Regions from separate parts of the Streptomyces sp. NPDC126510 genome, predicted to be linked through region 1. Evidence: riboswitches for the same ligand, from Rfam matches in the RefSeq annotation. Region 1 holds a riboswitch; each other region holds the start of a gene.
What was found. A riboswitch is a leader RNA that binds a small molecule or an ion and turns the genes downstream of it on or off. The one in region 1 is predicted to bind cobalamin.
Positions count from the first base shown of each region.

Region 2: another riboswitch for cobalamin. It lies ahead of ABTX60_RS31035 (ABC transporter substrate-binding protein); the one in region 1 lies ahead of ABTX60_RS21400 (energy-coupling factor ABC transporter permease).
Region 3: another riboswitch for cobalamin. It lies ahead of ABTX60_RS16730 (CbtB domain-containing protein); the one in region 1 lies ahead of ABTX60_RS21400 (energy-coupling factor ABC transporter permease).
Region 4: another riboswitch for cobalamin. It lies ahead of ABTX60_RS03695 (cobalamin biosynthesis protein); the one in region 1 lies ahead of ABTX60_RS21400 (energy-coupling factor ABC transporter permease).

Region 1 covers NZ_JBEORR010000014.1:92,586-96,984, forward strand. Annotated here, with positions in the region: gene ABTX60_RS21395 (serine/threonine-protein kinase) at 1-1,141, shown strand, start outside; cobalamin riboswitch at 1,268-1,452, shown strand; gene ABTX60_RS21400 (energy-coupling factor ABC transporter permease) at 1,483-2,184, shown strand; gene ABTX60_RS21405 (energy-coupling factor ABC transporter substrate-binding protein) at 2,181-2,549, shown strand; gene cbiQ (cobalt ECF transporter T component CbiQ) at 2,556-3,305, shown strand; gene ABTX60_RS21415 (energy-coupling factor ABC transporter ATP-binding protein) at 3,302-4,156, shown strand; gene ABTX60_RS21420 (maleylpyruvate isomerase N-terminal domain-containing protein) at 4,271-4,399, shown strand, end outside.
Region 2 covers NZ_JBEORR010000026.1:46,255-50,653, reverse strand. Annotated here, with positions in the region: gene ABTX60_RS31045 (APC family permease) at 1-1,505, opposite strand, end outside; gene ABTX60_RS31040 (CoA-binding protein) at 1,660-2,088, opposite strand; cobalamin riboswitch at 2,195-2,355, shown strand; gene ABTX60_RS31035 (ABC transporter substrate-binding protein) at 2,439-3,455, shown strand; gene ABTX60_RS31030 (FecCD family ABC transporter permease) at 3,539-4,399, shown strand, end outside.
Region 3 covers NZ_JBEORR010000010.1:218,137-222,535, reverse strand. Annotated here, with positions in the region: gene ABTX60_RS16740 (type III polyketide synthase) at 1-534, opposite strand, end outside; gene ABTX60_RS16735 (UbiA family prenyltransferase) at 671-1,441, shown strand; cobalamin riboswitch at 1,588-1,738, shown strand; gene ABTX60_RS16730 (CbtB domain-containing protein) at 1,775-1,996, shown strand; gene ABTX60_RS16725 (CbtA family protein) at 2,018-2,788, shown strand; gene ABTX60_RS16720 (histidine phosphatase family protein) at 2,817-3,407, opposite strand; gene ABTX60_RS16715 (cupin domain-containing protein) at 3,440-3,835, opposite strand; gene ABTX60_RS16710 (MIP/aquaporin family protein) at 3,969-4,399, opposite strand, start outside.
Region 4 covers NZ_JBEORR010000002.1:389,497-393,895, reverse strand. Annotated here, with positions in the region: gene ABTX60_RS03705 (inorganic phosphate transporter) at 1-975, shown strand, start outside; gene ABTX60_RS03700 (hypothetical protein) at 1,008-1,229, shown strand; cobalamin riboswitch at 1,365-1,507, shown strand; gene ABTX60_RS03695 (cobalamin biosynthesis protein) at 1,608-2,561, shown strand; gene ABTX60_RS03690 (cobyric acid synthase) at 2,563-4,071, shown strand; gene cobN (cobaltochelatase subunit CobN) at 4,068-4,399, shown strand, end outside.

The DNA.
Region 1 (4,399 bases):
CTCCGGCGCGCTGCCCGCCGAGCGGGTGGCCCTGCTCGCCGCGCAGGCGTCCGCGGGGCTCGCCGCCGCGCACGCGCAGGGCATCGTGCACCGGGACGTCAAACCGGCCAACCTGCTGCTGGACGCGGGCGGCACGCTCAAGATCGGGGACTTCGGCATCGCGCGGTTCCTCGACGACCCCGGCGCGGCGCTCACCGCCACCGGCCAGATCATCGGCACCGGCCTCTACCTCGCGCCCGAGCGGGCCCTGGGCAAGCCCGCGGGGCCCGCCTCCGACATGTACTCCCTGGGCTGCGTGCTCTACCAGCTCCTCAGCGGGCGCCCGCCGTTCGAGGCCGACACCGCGGTCGCCCTGCTCCACCAGCACCTCGACTCGGCTCCGGTGCCGCCGCGCGAGCTCGGTGTCGCCAATCTTCCGCCGGCGTTCGAGAGCTATCTCCTCGGTCTGCTCGCCAAACAGCCCGAGGACCGTCCCACCGCGCAGCAGGCCGCCGAGTGGTTCGCCCAGGGCGCCTGGCGGGGCCTGCCCGAGCCGCTGCCGGAGGTCTCGCCGCCGCCGCGGCCGAACACCGCGTCCCGCGCGATGCCCGCCGGGCCGGGACCGTACGCGACCGCCGAGACCGGCAGCCCGACCACCTACGCGCTGCCCGCCACCACGGGCCACCGCACCGCCGCCCGGGCGGCCCAGGCGGGGCGTTCGGGCCGCTCGCGCGGCGGTCATGGCAACCGGTCGAAGCTGGCCGCGACGGCCGCCGCCGCGGCCCTCTTCGTCGCCGCGATGCTCATCGGCATGCGCTGGTTCTCGCCCGACACGACCGCGGAGGGCACGGAACCCGACGCGTCCCCGAGCGCGAGCAGCCCCGCCGCCACGCCGTCCACCGAATCCGCCACGCCCGATTCCTCCGATCCGCAGGCCGACCCGGCGGCCGGACCGGGTGCCGCCGACACGCCCGCCACCGGCACCGTGGCCGATGTCACTCCGTCAACGCCGCCCCCTTCCCCGACGCCGTCCGCCTCCGCGCCGGGTGCCGCCACTCCGACGGAGGAAGCGGTCGACGGCGGCCCGCAGCAGCCGGAGCCGGAGAAGCCGGGCCAGGCCGGGGACGACGGGGAGAGCGACGACGGCGGGGACGACGACTGACACGGCCCGGACGTCGCGCGGCGGCACGTGCGCGGATCGCTTGGACCAGCCGGGGATGCGCCGGTATGCGAACGGGCGCCCCCTCGCGCGCCCCTTGGGTGGCTTGTCATCGCCCTTATCCCGGCCTTATTGTCACCAGGCCTTGGTGAACGGGAAATCCGGTGTGATGCCGGTGCGGCCCTCGCCACTGTGAATCGGGAAGTCCGGCTCCGGCCCTCACGGGCAGCCACTGGGTCCTTGCGACCCGGGAAGGCGGAGTCCGGGCGGTGGTACCCGTCAGCCAGGAGACCGGCCAAGGCGCGTCAACCATCCACGAGGTGCTGGAGAGGGTCTGCTGAGCCATGCACATAGCCGAGGGTTTCCTTCCTCCGGCGCACGCGGTCGCCTGGGGCGTCGCGTCGGCGCCGTTCGTCGTCCACGGGGTCCGGTCGCTCACCCGTGAAGTGCGCGAGCACCCCGAGAGCACACTGCTCCTCGGTGCCTCCGGCGCCTTCACGTTCGTCCTGTCCGCCCTGAAACTGCCGTCCGTGACCGGCAGTTGCTCGCACCCCACCGGCACGGGCCTGGGAGCCATCCTGTTCCGGCCGCCCATCATGGCGGTGCTGGGCACCATCACCCTGCTCTTCCAGGCGCTGCTGCTCGCACACGGCGGCCTGACCACGCTCGGCGCCAACGTCTTCTCCATGGCGATCGCCGGCCCCTGGGCCGGATACGCCGTCTACAAGCTGCTGCGGCGCGCCAACGCGCCGCTGATGGTGGCGGTGTTCTCCGGCGCGTTCGTCGCCGACCTGTCCACGTACTGCGTCACCAGCGTGCAGCTGGCCCTCGCGTTTCCCGACCCGGGCAGCGGATTCCTGGGCGCGCTCGGCAAGTTCGGTGCCATCTTCGCCGTCACGCAGATCCCGCTCGCGGTGAGCGAGGGCCTGCTGACCGTGCTCGTGATGCGCCTGCTGGTGCAGTCCAGCAAGGGCGAACTGACCCGGCTGGGCGTGCTCCTCGCCGAGAGGCAGACCAGGACCGAGACGGAGGCGGTGGCCCGATGAGCAGGAACACGAAGATCAACCTGGTGCTGCTGTTCGTCGTGGTGGCGCTCGCGGTGCTGCCCTTGGCCCTCGGCCTCGGCGACCACAAGAAGGAGCCGTTCACGGGCTCCGACGGCCAGGCCGAGACGGCGATCACCGAACTCAAGCCGGACTACGAGCCGTGGTTCTCACCGCTGTACGAGCCACCGTCCGGCGAGATCGAGTCGGCCCTGTTCTCCCTCCAGGCGGCCCTCGGCGCCGGTGTCCTCGCCTACTACTTCGGCCTGCGCCGGGGCCGCAGGCAGGGCGAGCAGCGGGCGCTGGAGCGGGAGGCCGACAGCGCGCTTCCCGGCGCCGCCGGGAAGTCCACCGCGGAACGGGACTGAGCCCGGGTGCTGCCGATCGACGCGGCGGCGCACAGCAGTCGCTGGCGCCGCCGCCATCCCGTGGACAAGGCCGTGCTCGGGCTCGGTCTCACCGTGCTCGCGATCTCCCTGCCGCCCTGGCCGGGCGCCGCCCTGGTCCTCCTGACGGCACTGGCGGTGCTGCTGGGGCCGGCCGGTGTGCCCGGACGGCGGTTGTGGCGGGCCTACCGGGTGCCGCTGGGCTTCTGTGTGACCGGCGCGCTGACGCTGCTCGTCCAGGTGGGCGGGCCAGGCGGGTTCGCCTCCCTCGCCGACGACGGGCCGGTGCGGGCCGGGGAGTTGCTGCTGCGGACCTCGGCGGCCTCCCTGGGCGTGCTGCTGTTCGCCTTCACCACGCCCATGTCCGACCTGCTGCCCCGACTGGTCCGGGCCGGGATTCCCGCGGCGGTCGTCGACGTCGCGCTCGTGACGTACCGGATGAGCTTCCTGCTGCTGGACTCGATGCGGCGCATCAGGGAGGCCCAGGCGGCCCGGCTCGGGCACACCGGCCGGGGCGCTCAGTGGCGTTCCCTGGCCGGGCTCGGCGCCACCGCGTTCGTCCGGGCCTTCGACCGGGCCGGCCGGCTCCAGGCCGGGCTCGCCGGACGCGGCTACGACGGCACCCTGCGGGTCCTGGTGCCCGAGGCCCGGGTCTCCGTCCGCTTCACGGCGGCCAGTTGCGCGCTGCTCGTCGCGCTGGCCGTCCTCACCCTCGTACTGGAAAGGCCGCTGACATGAGCGAGCCCGCCCTCGTCGCCCTGCGGGGCGCGTCCTTCGCCTACGAGGACGGCCCGACCGTGCTCAGCGGCCTCGACTTCGAGATCCGCGAGGGCCGCGCGCTGGCGCTGCTCGGCCGCAACGGCAGCGGCAAGACCACGCTGATGCGACTGCTCAGCGGCGGGCTGAAGCCGCACGAGGGGCGGCTGACGGTCGAGGGTCAGCCCGTGGCGTACGACCGCAGGGGGCTGACCCGGCTGCGGACGACCGTGCAGCTGGTGGTGCAGGACCCCGACGACCAGCTGTTCGCCGCGTCCGTCGAGCAGGACGTCTCGTTCGGGCCGCTGAACCTCGGCCTGGACGACACGCAGGTACGGGCGCGGGTGGCGGAGGCGCTCGCCGCGCTGGACATCGCGGCCCTGGCCGACCGGCCGACCCATCTGCTGTCCTACGGACAGCGCAAACGCACGGCCATCGCGGGTGCGGTCGCCATGCGACCGCGCGTCCTCGTCCTGGACGAGCCCACGGCCGGACTCGACCCCGACGGCCAGGAGCGGCTCCTCACCACCCTCGACGGGCTCCGTGCCGCCGGCACCACGGTCGTGATGGCCACCCACGACGTCGATCTCGCCCTGCGCTGGGCCGACGACGCGGCGCTCCTCACGCCGTCCGGTGTCCGCACCGGGCCCGCGGCCACGGCACTGGCCCGCACGGATCTCCTGCGGGAGGCGGGGCTGCGTCTGCCGTGGGGCGCCGCGGTGACGGAACTTCTGCGGTCCCAGGGGCTGTTGACCGAAACGGAGCGGGGTCCGCGTACACCGGACGAGCTCGCCGTGCTCGCGGGAGGGTGGTTGGGGGCGTCGGGCGGGTGAGAGTCCCGCGGCGGTGAGCACGGCCCGTCCCGGCGCGGGCAGGCCTCCCGCCGTGGCGCGGCGCCGGCCGAAACGCGCTTGTCCGGTGCCGCCGCGCGGCACTACGTTGCCGAGGTGGATCTCTTCTCCCGCACCTGGACGGCATTGCGCGCGGCGGTGGCCGACCTCTCCGACGAGGACTTCGGGCGGCCCTCCGGCTGCACGGGCTGGCTGGTGCGGGACCTGGTGTGCCACCTGATCGTG
Region 2 (4,399 bases), on a different contig from region 1:
GAGAACACCGCGACGACCAGGATGTCCCACCACAGTCCGAGGTGCCCCTGGCCGCCGAATCCGCCCTGCCAGGAGATGACGCCCATGCCCAGCAGGTAGACGGGCAGCCACTGGGCGGCCTTCCAGTCGAGCCGGGGAGCGTCGGGCAGGCCCTTGCTGGTGGCGTACCAGGCGTAGCCGCCGAGCAGGACGTAGCCGAGGACGATGGCCACGCCGAGCCGCCACAGGGTGTCCCAGGTGGACCAGTAGATGATGAGGTTGGCCACCACGAACGACAGCGGTGAGAGGACCTTCCCGCCGGGCAGGCGGTAGGGGCGTTCCCGGTGCGGCAGCCGGTCCGCGAACACGCCGTAGGCCAGCGGGGCGCCCGCGTACATCAGCACGCTCGCCGAGGTGATGAAGCTGACCAGCTGCTGCCAGCTCGGGAACGGCAGGAAGCAGACCACGCCCGTCACGAAGGACACGATCAGCCCGAACCACGGCACGCCGCGCGCGTCGGTGCGGACGAAGAGCTTCGGCGCGTAGCCGTTGCGGGCCAGTCCGTAGGAGACCCGGGACGTGGCCGTCGTGTAGATCAGTCCGGTGCCGCCCGGGGAGACCACCGCGTCCAGGTACAGCACCACGCTCAGCCAGCCGAGGCCCAGCAGGGTCGCGAGCCCCGCCCACGGGCCGCTGATGCCCGGGTAGTCGAGCTTGGTCCAGCCGTGCGCGAAGGAGCCCAGCGGCAGGGCGGCGATGAAGACGATCTGCAGCAGGACGTAGATGGCCGCCCCGATGGCGACCGAACCGATCGTCGCGCGCGGCAGGTCCCGTTGCGGGTCCCGGCTCTCGCCCGCCAGCTGGATCGCCTGCTCGAAGCCCAGCAGGGCGAAGATGATGCCGCTGGAACTGACGGCGCTCAGCACACCGTGGGCGCCGAACGGCGCGAAACCGTGCTCGGTGAAGTTGCCCGGGTGGAAGTTGCCCGCCGCGATGATGAAGATCGCGGCCAGCGGCACGGCCACCTTCCACCAGGTGGCGGCGCTGTTGGTGTGCGCCAGGATCCGCACTCCGAGGAAGTTGACGACGACGAACACGGCCATCAGGACGACCGCGACGACGAAGCCGCTCGTCGTCAGGGTCCCGTCCTTCGGGTGCTGGAAGCCCTGCGCCCAGTGCCAGTGCCCGGCGTAGCCGATCATGGCCTCGACCTCGATCGGTGCCACCGTCGCGGCCTGGAGCCAGGAGAACCAGCCGAAGGACATGCCGGCCAGTCCGCCGAACGCGTAGTGCGGATAACGGGCGGTGCCGCCGGCGACCGGGAACATGCCGCCGAGTTCCGCGTGCACCAGTGCCAGCAGCACGATCGCCACCGCACCGATGAGCCAGGACAGGATCGCCGCGGGGCCGGCCGCCACGACGGCCTTCTCGGCGCCGTACAACCAGCCCGAGCCGATGATGGAGCCGACCGAGGCCCACATGAGCCCGATCAGCCCGACATCCCGGCGCAGGCCGTCTCTTTCCATGAATTCAGGGGCCTCTCATAAATGAACTCGGAGAGTTCAGTGAGCAAGAGGCCTCAGATTAGGAATGGACTGCCCGGAGGCAGAAGAGGAGTTGTGCACGCTTGACCGGGCGCGGGAAACCTTGACCGACTGCGGGTATTTCCTGGAGAACGCTTCAGGATTCCTGTACGCGGTGATGAGGCAGCCGTGGGATCTCGATGGCCGGGCAGCGGTCCATCACCATCTCCAGGCCCGCCGAACGGGTCCGGTCGTACGCCGCCTCGTCGATCACGCCGAGCTGGAACCAGATGCCCTTCGCGCCCTTGGCGACCGCCTCGTCCGCGACGGCACCGGCGAGGTCGCTGTTCACGAACACGTCCACCACGTCCACGTCGAAGGGGATGTCCGCCAGGCTCGCGTACCCCTTCTCCCCGTGCACCGTCTCCGCTTTGGGGTGCACCGGCACAACGCGCTTGCCGAAACGCTGGAGCACGGCGGCGACGCCGTACGCGGCGCGCTGCCGGTTCGACGACAGGCCGACCACGGCCCAGGTGTCGCCTAGCCCGGTGAGGATCCTGCGGACCGTTGCCTCGTCGCCGTACACCGGCGGCCTCCTCCGAAGTCGTGAACGAGCTGCTCTCCGTTCAACCCGTTCAACGGCTCCGGGTGCGCGGTGATTCCCCGGACGGCCCCCGTGATAGCTTGCCGAGGCCAGTCGAACCCATGTACGTGGGTCAGGGAATCCGGTGCGAATCCGGAACTGACGCGCAGCGGTGAGGGGGACGGGCGGGGCCTCGGCCACTGGACTCCTCCGCGGACGTCCGGGAAGGCGCTCCGACCCGGGTGAACCCGAGTCCGAAGACCTGCTGGCGGCCCCCGCGGCCGCGCGCGGCGGGGGAGCACCGTACGACCGGGCTCCGCGATCGGGCCCTCGACGACTGAGGACTGGTTCCCGTGCCCCTCGCCCGACCCTCCCGTGCCGCCGTCCTGCTCACCACCGGCTCCCTGCTGCTGACCGGCTGTGGCGGGAGCGCGTCCACCGACGCGAACGCCGCCGTCACGCTCACCGACTGCGGACACGAGGTCCGCATTCCCGCCCCGCCGAGACACGCCGTGTCCCTCAACCAGGGCACCACCGAGATTCTGCTCTCCCTCGGGCTCGCCGACCGCCTCGCCGGCACGGCCACCTGGACCGACCCCGTGATGAAGGGACTGGAGAAGGCCAACGCGAGGGTGCCGCGCATCGCCGACGACAACCCGTCCTTCGAACGCGTCCTGGACACCGAGCCCGACTTCGTCGCCGCCTCCTTCGTCTCCACCCTCGGCAAAGGCGGCGTCGCCACCCGCGAGCAGTTCGAGAAGCTCGGCGTCCCCACCTACGTCTCCCCCTCCGACTGCGCCGGCAAGGACAACTCGGGCGGCGGCGACGGCGCACGCGACAAGCCCCTGGACATCGACACCGTCTACGGCGAAGTCCACGACCTCGCGACCGTGTTCGGCGTGAAGAAACGCGGCGACGCGCTCGTGGCCTCCCTTCAGCAGCGCATGAGGAAGGCCACGAAGGGCATCGACGCCTCCGACGTCACTCTCCTGTACTGGTTCGCGAACTCCGAATCGCCCTACATGGCGGGCTGTTGCGGAGCACCCGGCATCATCACCCGGGCCCTCGGAGCGAAGAACGTCCTCGACGACACGCACGAGGAGTGGCCCCAGGTCAACTGGGAGACGGTCGCCGACCGCGACCCCGACGTCCTCGTCATCGGCGACCTGACCCGCGAGTCCCAGACCGCCGAGTCGGCCGCGAAGAAGATCGCCTTCCTGGAGTCCAACCCGGTCACCAGGACCATGGACGCCGTTCGGCACAAGCGGTACGTGCTGCTCAGCGGGCAGGCCATGAACCCGACGATCCGCACCGTCGAGGGCGTGGAACAGGTGGCCGCCGGGCTGCGCCGGTTCGGGCTGGCGAAGTGACCGCCCGGGAGCAGGGGCCGGTGGCCGCCGGGCCCGGGCGCCGGGCCGGGCTCGCGCTGGGCCTGGCCGGGGCCGTCGCGCTCATGACCTCCCTCGCCGTCGCCATCACCATCGGTCCCGCCGACCTCGGCGTCGCCGACGTGTGGTCCGTCGTGGCGGCCCATCTCGGGCTCGGCAGCTCCGGGCTGACGCCGATCCGCGACGGGATCGTCTGGCAGCTGCGACTGCCGCGCACCCTGCTCGCCGCCGTGTGCGGGGCCGGACTGGCCGTGTGCGGGGCGGTGATGCAGTCCCTGCTGCGCAACCCGCTCGCCGACCCGTTCGTGCTCGGGGTGTCCTCGGGCGCCTCCACCGGCGCGGTCCTCGTCGTCGTGCTGGGCGTGGGCGGCGGCGCCCTCCCGGTGTCGGCGGGCGCGTTCCTCGGCGCCCTGCTGTCGTTCGCGCTGGTGCTCCTGCTCAGCCACACCCTCGGCGGCACCACCGACCGGGTCGTCCTCGCGGGCGTCGCCGCCATGCAGCTCTTCTCGGCGCTCACCTCCTTCATCGTGATGACCTCCGCCGACGCCGAGACGACCCGCGGCGTGCTGTTCTGGCTCCTCGGCTCGCTCGGCGGTTCCGGCTGGACCGACGTGTGGCTGTGTCTGGCCGCGCTGGCGGTGGCGCTGGTGGTGTGTCTGTCGTACGCCCGAACCCTCGACGCCTTCGCTTTCGGGCAGGACGCCGCCGCCGCGCTCGGAGTGTCCGTCGCCCGCACCCGCCTGGTCCTGCTGTGCGTCACGGCCCTGCTCACGGCGGCCCTGGTCAGCTCGGCCGGGGCGATCGGCTTCGTCGGACTGGTCCTGCCGCACGCCGCCCGGGCCCTGACCGGCCCCGGGCACGCACGACTGCTACCGGTCACCGCCCTCGCGGGAGCGGTGTTCCTGGTGTGGGTGGACACCCTGGCC
Region 3 (4,399 bases), on a different contig from region 1:
CAGATAGTCGTGCAGCCGGGCCAGACCGGCCGCGCCCGCCACACACCCCAGTCCGAACACGGGCACCCTCTTGACGTCGGGCCGCATGCCCAGACGTCCGGCCAGCCGGGCATCGAGCGAGGGGGCGGCGATGCCGGTGACGGAGGTGCACACCAGGAGGTCGACATCGGCCGGTTCGAGTCCCGCTTCCTTCAGCGCGCCGGCGATGGCCTCTTCGCCCAGCTCCAGACCCGCCGCCATCCAGGCGTCGTTGGCCTGCCCGAAGTCGCGCAGGGCGGCGTACCGGGCGATCGGCAGCGCGAGGTGCCGGGCGCGGACCCCGGCGGACGCGTGCAGGCGGCGCAGCAGGGCGCGGTCGGCTCCCGGCGCCAGGCACAGATCGCCGATCGGTTCGGTGAGGTCGTCCTGGGCGTAGCGGTGCGCGGGCAGCGCCGTGTGGACCGCCGTGATCGTGGTCCCCGCAGGGAGCCGGGCCTTCCCGCGCACCGTGCCCGGTGAGGCGGGGAGGTCTTCGGCCGTCACAGGGACACGCATATCGACAGTGCCTCTCTCGCCCTCTTTGCCCATTTATCTTGCCTGTGTGTCTCTACACCCGTCACCGGTCCTCTCCCGAGCGACACGCCGCGTTCCGGCGCTGTTGCGTTCCTGCCACCTGGAACCGGCGCTCGCCGTGACAGCGTTCGCGACCGTGCTGGCCGTCGCGGCCGGCCGGGGCGCGGCGGGTGCGGCCGAGGTGGCGGCAGCCGTGCTGGTGGGCCAGCTCTCGGTGGGCTGGTGCAACGACGCGGCCGACGCCCGGCGCGACGCGTTCTGCGGGCGCAGCGACAAGCCGGTGGCCACCGGCGAACTGCCGCTCCGGGCCGCGGCCGTCGCAGCCGGGACGGCCCTGGGCCTGTGCGTGCCGCTGTCCCTGCTGAGCGGCGCTCTCGCAGGAGTGGCGCACTTCGCCGCGGTCGCCACCGCCTGGAGCTACAACCTGCTGTTCAAACGCACGCCGCTCTCCCCGCTGCCCTACGCCGTCGCCTTCGGTCTGCTGCCGGCGTTCGTCACCCTCGGCCTGCCCTCGCCGTCCTGGCCCGCCTGGTGGGCGATGGCGGCCGGGGCCCTGCTGGGGGTGGGGGCGCACCTGGTCAACGTGCTTCCGGACATCCGGGACGATCTCGCGACCGGGGTGCGCGGCCTCCCGCAGAGGCTGGGCCGCGGAGCCTGCCGATGGCTGGCGCCGTCCCTGATGCTCGCCGCCGTCTGCGTGCTCGTCACCGGCCCGCCCGGAGGCGTGGGGCGCCCGGGCTGGGTTCTGGCGGGGGCGGCCGTCGTCGTGTCGGTCGCGGGCACGACCCTGCCCGTCGACGACCGCAGCCGGTGGCCGTTCCGGGCGGCTGTCATCGTCGCGGGCCTGGCCGTGACCCAACTCCTCCTGCGCGGCCCGGACATGTCGTAGGCGTCGAAGGTCCGCTCAGCAGCCCACGCGGAAGTTCGTGTCCTGCCGGCCGGGCCGTAGGGCGCCGTCATGTCACCGTCGATACTTGTGTTCGGTCGCAGGTAAGCGTTCGGTGAGAGCCGACCTCGGCTTCACGCCTGGGCATTGGTCATGTACCGGCCGAGCGGTACGGTCGGTGCGAATCGACGACGGCAGGACGGAAGCCGGTGGGAATCCGGCACGGTCGCGCCACTGTGTGCTCCCTCCCCGAAACGGGACGGGGCGAGTCAGACCCGTAGCCGTCGTCCCGTGCACCACCGACAGGGGACGCGAGCTCCCCGAGGAGGACCCGCCATGGCGCAGCATGTCGCCCAGCCGACCGACACCACTCCCGCCCTCCCCGCCAAGCTGCCGATCGGCGCGATCGTCCCCTGGGCGGTCTTCTTCGGCGTCCTGATGCTGGTCCTGCTCTACTTCGTCGGCGCCGAGCAGGGCGCCACCTCCGTCGTCTCCGGCGAGGACGTCCACGAGTGGGTGCACGACGCACGCCACCTGCTCGGCTTCCCCTGCCACTGACGCCGCGGAGCCGCATCCCTCATGAACTCCACCCTGGTGAGAAACCTGCTCGTGCGCGGCATGCTCGCCGGTCTCGCCGCCGGCGTATTCGCCCTGGCCGTCGCCTACTTCCTCGGTGAACCGCTCGTCGACCGGGCGATCGGCTTCGAAGAGGCCCATGCCCCCGCTCACGGGCACGAGGCCGAACTCGTCTCCCGCGGCCTGCAGTCCACCGCCGGCCTGGCCACCGGCGTCCTCCTCTACGGGGTCGCCTTCGGCGGTATCGCGGCTCTGGCCTACTGTTTCGCGCTCGGCCGGGTGGGCCGCTTCAGTCCCCGGGCCACCGCGCTGCTGCTGTCCGGTGGCGCTCTGCTCGCCGTCTACGTCGTACCGTTCCTGAAGTATCCGGCCAACCCGCCGGCCGTCGGCGACCCCGACACGATCGGCCGTCGGACCACCCTGTACTTCCTGATGATGCTGCTCGGCGTCCTGCTGGCGATCGCCGCCACCCTCCTCGGCAAGCGCCTCGCGCGGGGCCTGGGCACCTGGTGGGCGACGGTCGCCGCGGTGGCCGCGTTCGTTCTCGCGATCGGGCTCGCGTACGCGTTCCTGCCCGCCGTCGACGAGGTTCCCGCCGGCTTCCCAGCCACCGTGCTGTGGCGGTTCCGCCTCTGCGCGCTGGCCGTCCAGACCACCCTCTGGTCCGGATTCGGGCTGCTCTTCGGCGAGTTGGCCGAGCGGTTGCCGACCCCCGGGCCCGCGACGTCCACAGCCCCGGCCCGGCCGGTCGCCGCACCCCGACGGCCTGCCTGAAGCAGCGTTCCCGGAGAGCCGGCGCGACTCAGTGCTCCGCGCCGGCTTCCGGCACGTCCAGCGGGCGCCCGAGCCGCAGGTTCCAGCGCCCGGCCCGCCCGCTGAGTTCCGTCGCAGTCAGCGGCGGCACGTCCAGCCGCCGAAATCCCGCCGTCGGCAGGCCCAGGGCGTGAACCACGGCCGCCCGTACGACGTCCGGCTCGACCACGGCGAGCGTGCGCCCGTCCGTCTCGCGGAGGCCGTCCAGCCAGTGGGCGACCCGCGCACATGCGTCCCGTACCGATTCCCCGCCGTGGGGTGCGCTGGAGGGATCGGTCAGCCACCGCCCCACCGCCTCCGGTTCGGCGACGGCCACCTCGTCGAGGGTCCGGCCGCGCCACCGCCCCACATTCAGCCCCGTGAGCCCGGCCTCCTCGACCCCGTCCAGACCGAGCGCCCCGGCGGTCTGCCGGCAGCGCGCACTGGGGGAGACGACCACCCGGGCGGCCCGGGGCAGCGACCCGGCCGCCGCCGAGGCCCGCTCCCGCCCGCCCTCGTCGAGCGCGCCCCCGTCGTCGAAACGGGCCTGCCGCAGCGAGCGGTTCATCGCGGGAGAGACGAGGACGACTCGGCTGGTCATCCGTCCGTGCCCCCCCCTGCCCGGCACCGAGGTCACGTCCGCGGCCGGCCCTGGATCTGCATGCCCGGGCGGCGGCGGTGGACCGTCACGTACGACAGGCCGTCCGCGCCCGCGGTCACGCTGCGCACGCTGCCGTGCGGCAGCCAGACCAGGCTGCCGGGCTCCACCGGGTGCGGCCCGGCCGCGGAGCCGAGCGTGCCGTCCCCCGAGACGACGAGCAGCAGGACGTCGAGGTCGGGTTCGGCGTGGGCGTCGATGGACCCCTCGGGCGGGACGCGGACGAGGTTGGCGTCCAGCTGCCGGCCGGGTTCGGCCAGCCGCCACAGAGCGCCGGTCGCCTCCGGTTCGGCCGCGGCGAGCGACCCGGTATTGCCGAGGATCCGCGGAAGAGGGGTGTCGGCCGCGGAGAGCTCCTCCGGGTCAGTCATGGATCGTGCCACCATCCGATTCGGGCCTGCCCTGGGCCGATTCACCTGTACGGCGGGCGATCCGCACCTCTCACGGGCGGACGCCCGGATGAATTTAGCATCGGCCGCGGTCCCGGCCGCGGCCGATGCGCGCTCACTCGTCGTCGGAGGTGGTGGGGCGCGTCCGACCGGGCTCCGGTGCCTCGCCCTGTTGCGCGCGGGCGTGCAGTACGTCGCCGATGAAGAGGTCGTACACCAGGACGCCGATCACACCGCCGACGAGCGGTCCGACGATCGGGATCCACCAGTAGTCGCTGAACGCCCCGGCCAGACTGCCGGGGAAGGCCAATCCGTCCCATCCCGCCATCCAGGTGAACAGGCGCGGGCCGAAGTCGCGGGCCGGGTTGATGGCGTATCCGGCGTTCGCCCCGAAGGACATGCCGATGGCCGCCACGACGAAGCCGATCACCAGCGGGCCGAGATTCGCCTTCACGGCGGTGTTGCGCAGGTCGATGATCGCCACGACCAGCATGACCAGGAAGGCGGTGCCGACGATCTGGTCGATCAGCGGACCCCAGATGCCTC
Region 4 (4,399 bases), on a different contig from region 1:
TGGCTGGTCGGTCTGCCCTCCAGCTCCTCCCACGCCCTCATGGGCGGTCTGATCGGCGCCACGATCGCCTCGGCGGGCGTCGGCGCGGTGCACGGGGACGTGCTGGTCACCAAGGTGCTGATCCCGGCGATCGCCGCCCCGCTGGTCGCGGGCATCGCGGCGATGCTCGCCACGCGGCTGACCTACTCCCTCGGCAGCAAGGCCGACGGCAACGCGTCCAAGAAGGGCTACCGGGCCGGCCAGATCGCCTCCGCGGGCCTGGTCTCCCTGGCCCACGGCACCAACGACGCGCAGAAGACGATGGGTGTCATCACCCTCGCCCTGGTCGCCGGCGGCGCCGTCGCCCCCGACTCCGACCCGCCCATGTGGGTCATCCTCTCGGCGGGTCTCGCCATCGCGCTCGGCACCTACCTGGGCGGCTGGCGCATCATCCGCACCATGGGCAAGGGACTGACCGACCTCCAGCCGCAGCAGGGCTTCGCCGCCCAGACCTCCGCGGCCACGGTCATCCTGGCCTCCTCGCACCTCGGTTTCTCCCTCTCCACGACGCACTCCGTGTCCGGCTCGGTGATGGGTGCCGGGCTCGGCCGCAGGGGCGGTGTGGTCCGCTGGTCCACCGCGACGCGGATGTTCGTCGCCTGGGGTCTGACGCTGCCGGCCGCGGCCCTGGTGGGTGCTCTCGCCGAGTACGTCACCGGCTTCGGCAGCTGGGGCACCGCCGTGGTGGCCGTCTTCCTCGTCGCCTCCAGCGCGGCGATCTGGAAGCTCTCGCGGCGTGAGGTCGTCGACCACACCAACGTCTGCGACACCGAGGACACCGTCGAGGCGGAGCCGGCCGGTGTGGTGACCACGGCGATCGCCGCGGTGACGCCGCCGCCGGCGGGTGGCACGGCCGCCGCGCCGGAGGACCCGGTCCCCTCGTTCCCGTCGCAGGCCACCGCCGAGCGCACGCCGACCACGACCACCACGGTCTGACCCGCCACCGGTTACAAGGAAGAGTCTCCGATATGAAGATCGACTGGGCGGCCCTCGGCTCCGTCTTCGGTGTCAGCCTCGTGGTCACCGTGGCCCTCGTCGGCCTGTTCACCCTCGGCATCACCGGCCTGTCGCGCCGCGAGCGGGCGGCGGCGCAGGGCGGCTCCGCGGGGCTCGCCGTCACCGGCGCGTACGCGTGCTTCGCGGCGTGTGCGGCGGCCGTGGGGTACGGGATCTATCTGATCGTGGCCTGAGGGCCCGACCGACCGCACGTCGTGTCCACCGGGCGGCACGGGACTTCGGTCCCGTGCCGCCCGGTCGTCGTGCGAGGGCAGGGGCGATGTGGGGTTCTCCACACTCTCCCCGCGCAGGTCAACGGCAAGTTGACGGCGGTTCCCGGCCATGGTGGACTGCCGAGGCCAGTTACGGCGGCAGGAGAGGAAGCCGGTGCGAGTCCGGCGCGGTCCCGCCACTGTCACCGGGGTAGCAATCCCCGGGAGCCAGGAACTCTCACCGCCGGTCTCGTCGAACCAGGGCGTGGACACCCTGAGTGAGGACACATATCGCCATGCGCGGCTGCCGATCGAGGTTCAGCACCCCACCCCTGCCCGCCCTCCTGGCCGGTTGAGCCCATGGGTGCCGGTCGCGTCTTCGCGTACGGCGCCGCCGCCGGTCTGATCGGTGACCTGCTGCTCGGTGATCCTCGCCGGGGGCATCCGGTCGCCGCGTTCGGACGGGCCGCGGGTGCCGTGGAACGGGTGTTGTGGCGGGACCACCGCGGGTGGGGCGCGCTGCACACCGCCGCGTGTGCCGGAGGGGCCGTCGCCCTCGGGTCCGTCGCCGCGCGTGCCGTGCGGACGTCCCCCGTCGCGTCCGTCGCGCTGACCGCAGCCGCCACCTGGGCCGTCGTCGGGGGGACTTCACTCGCCCGGGAGGCGCGGACCATCGGGCGTGCCCTGGAGGCCGGGGACGTCGAGGCGGCCCGGGCGCGGCTGCCGCACCTGTGCGGCCGGGATCCACAGGCCCTCGACGCCGACGGCATGGCCCGCGCCGTGGTCGAGTCGGTCGCCGAGAACACCTCCGACGCGGTGGTGGGGGCGCTGGTGTGGGGCGCCGTCGGCGGGGTGCCGGGGCTGCTCGGGTTCCGGGCCGTCAACACCCTGGACGCCATGGTCGGGCACAAGTCGGCCCGCTACCGCCGCTACGGGTGGGCCTCCGCGCGTCTGGACGACCTCGCCGGGTGGCCGGGGGCGCGGCTGACCGCCGTGCTCGCCGCCCTGGCCGGGCCGGATCCGCGGGGGGCCGTGCGGGCCTGGCGGGCCGATGCGGCCGAGCATCCGAGTCCCAACGCCGGGCCCGTGGAGGCCTCGTTCGCGGGGGCGCTCCGGGTGCGGCTCGGCGGGACGCTCTCGTACGGCGGACGGGTGGAGCACCGGCCCGTGCTGAACACGCGGGGGCGGGCCGTCGGCACACACGACGTCGAACGGGCCGTGCGGCTGTCGCAGCGCGTCACGTGGCTCGCGCTCGGGGTGTGCGCCGGTGCGCGGTTGCTGATGAGCGCGCGGTCAACGAAAAGGGGGAACTGACATGAGCGGTGGGCTTCTTGTCGCCGGGACGACCAGCGACGCCGGCAAGAGCGTCGTGACCGCCGGGATCTGCCGGTGGCTGGTGCGCCAAGGCGTCAAGGTCGCGCCCTTCAAGGCGCAGAACATGTCCCTGAACTCCTTCGTGACGACGGAGGGGGCCGAGATCGGGCGGGCACAGGCCATGCAGGCGCAGGCCTGCCGCGTCGAGCCGACCGCGCTGATGAACCCCGTCCTGCTCAAGCCCGGTGGCGAGCAGAGCAGCCAGGTCGTGCTGCTGGGCAAGCCGGTCGGGGAGATGAGTGCGCGCGGCTACCACGGCGGCCGGCAACAGCGGCTGCTCGGGACGGTGCTGGACTGCCTGGAGCAGTTGCGGGGCACGTATGACGCGGTGATCTGTGAGGGGGCCGGTTCTCCCGCCGAGATCAATCTGCGGCGGACGGACATCGTGAACATGGGGATCGCCCGTAACGCCGGGCTGCCCGTGCTCGTCGTCGGCGACATCGACCGGGGCGGTGTGTTCGCCTCGTTCTTCGGGACGGTGGCCCTGCTGTCGCCCGAGGACCAGGCCTGTGTCGCCGGGTTCCTCGTCAACAAGTTCCGCGGGGACGTCTCCCTGCTGGAGCCGGGTCTGGAGATGCTGCACGGGCTCACGGGTCGGCGGACCTACGGTGTGCTGCCGTTCCGGCACGGGCTCGGGATCGACGAGGAGGACGGCCTCAGGGTCTCGCTGCGCGGGACCGTGCGGGAGTCCGTCGTCGCCCCGCCCGTGGGCGAGGACGTGCTGCGCGTCGCGGTCTGTGCCGTGCCGCTCATGTCGAACTTCACCGACGTGGACGCGCTGGCCGCCGAACCGGGCGTCGTGGTGCGGTTCGTGGACCGGCCGGAGGAACTGTCCGACGCCGACCTCGTCGTCGTGCCGGGCACCCGCGGGACGGTCCGGGCGCTGGAGTGGCTGCGTGAGCGGGGCCTCGCCGAGGCGCTGGTCCGCAGGGCCGCCGAGCAGCGGCCCGTGCTCGGCATCTGCGGCGGCTTCCAGATCCTCGGCGAGCGCATCGAGGACGACGTGGAGAGCCGCAGGGGTCGCGTCGACGGGCTCGGGATCCTGCCCGTGCGGGTGCGGTTCGCCCGCGAGAAGACCCTCACCCGGCCGCAGGGCGAGGCCCTCGGCGAGCGGGTCGAGGGTTACGAGATCCACCACGGGGTCGCCGACGTCATCGGCGGAGAACCCTTCCTGGACGGCTGCCGGGTCGGCCAGACCTGGGGCACGCACTGGCACGGCTCACTGGAGTCGGACGGCTTCCGGCGGGCCTTTCTGCGCGAGGTGGCGGCCGCCGCGGGCCGCCGTTTCGTGCCCGCGCCGGACACCTCGTTCGCCGCGCTGCGCGAGGAGCAGCTCGACCGGCTCGGCGACCTGATCGAACAGCACGCGGACACCGACGCGCTGTGGCGGCTCATCGAGTCCGGCGCGCCGCAAGGACTGCCCTTCATTCCACCGGGAGCACCCGCATGAGCACTGTGTTGTTGTTGTCGACCGCCGACACGGACCTGCTGGCGGCCCGGGCCGCCTCCGGTGCCGACTACCGGATCGGCAACCCGACCCGCGTGGACGTCCGGGAGGAGCTGCCGGCGCTGCTGGACGGGGCGTCCGTCGCCGTCGTCCGGCTGCTCGGCGGCAAGCGGGCCTGGGAGGACGGTCTCGCCGCGCTGAAGGCCTCCGGCGTCCCCACCGTGCTGCTCGGCGGCGAGGCCGTGCCGGACGCGGAGCTGATGGCCGAGTCGTCCGTCCCGGCCGGTGTCGTGGCCGAGGCGCTGAAGTACCTCGTGGAGGGCGGGCCGGA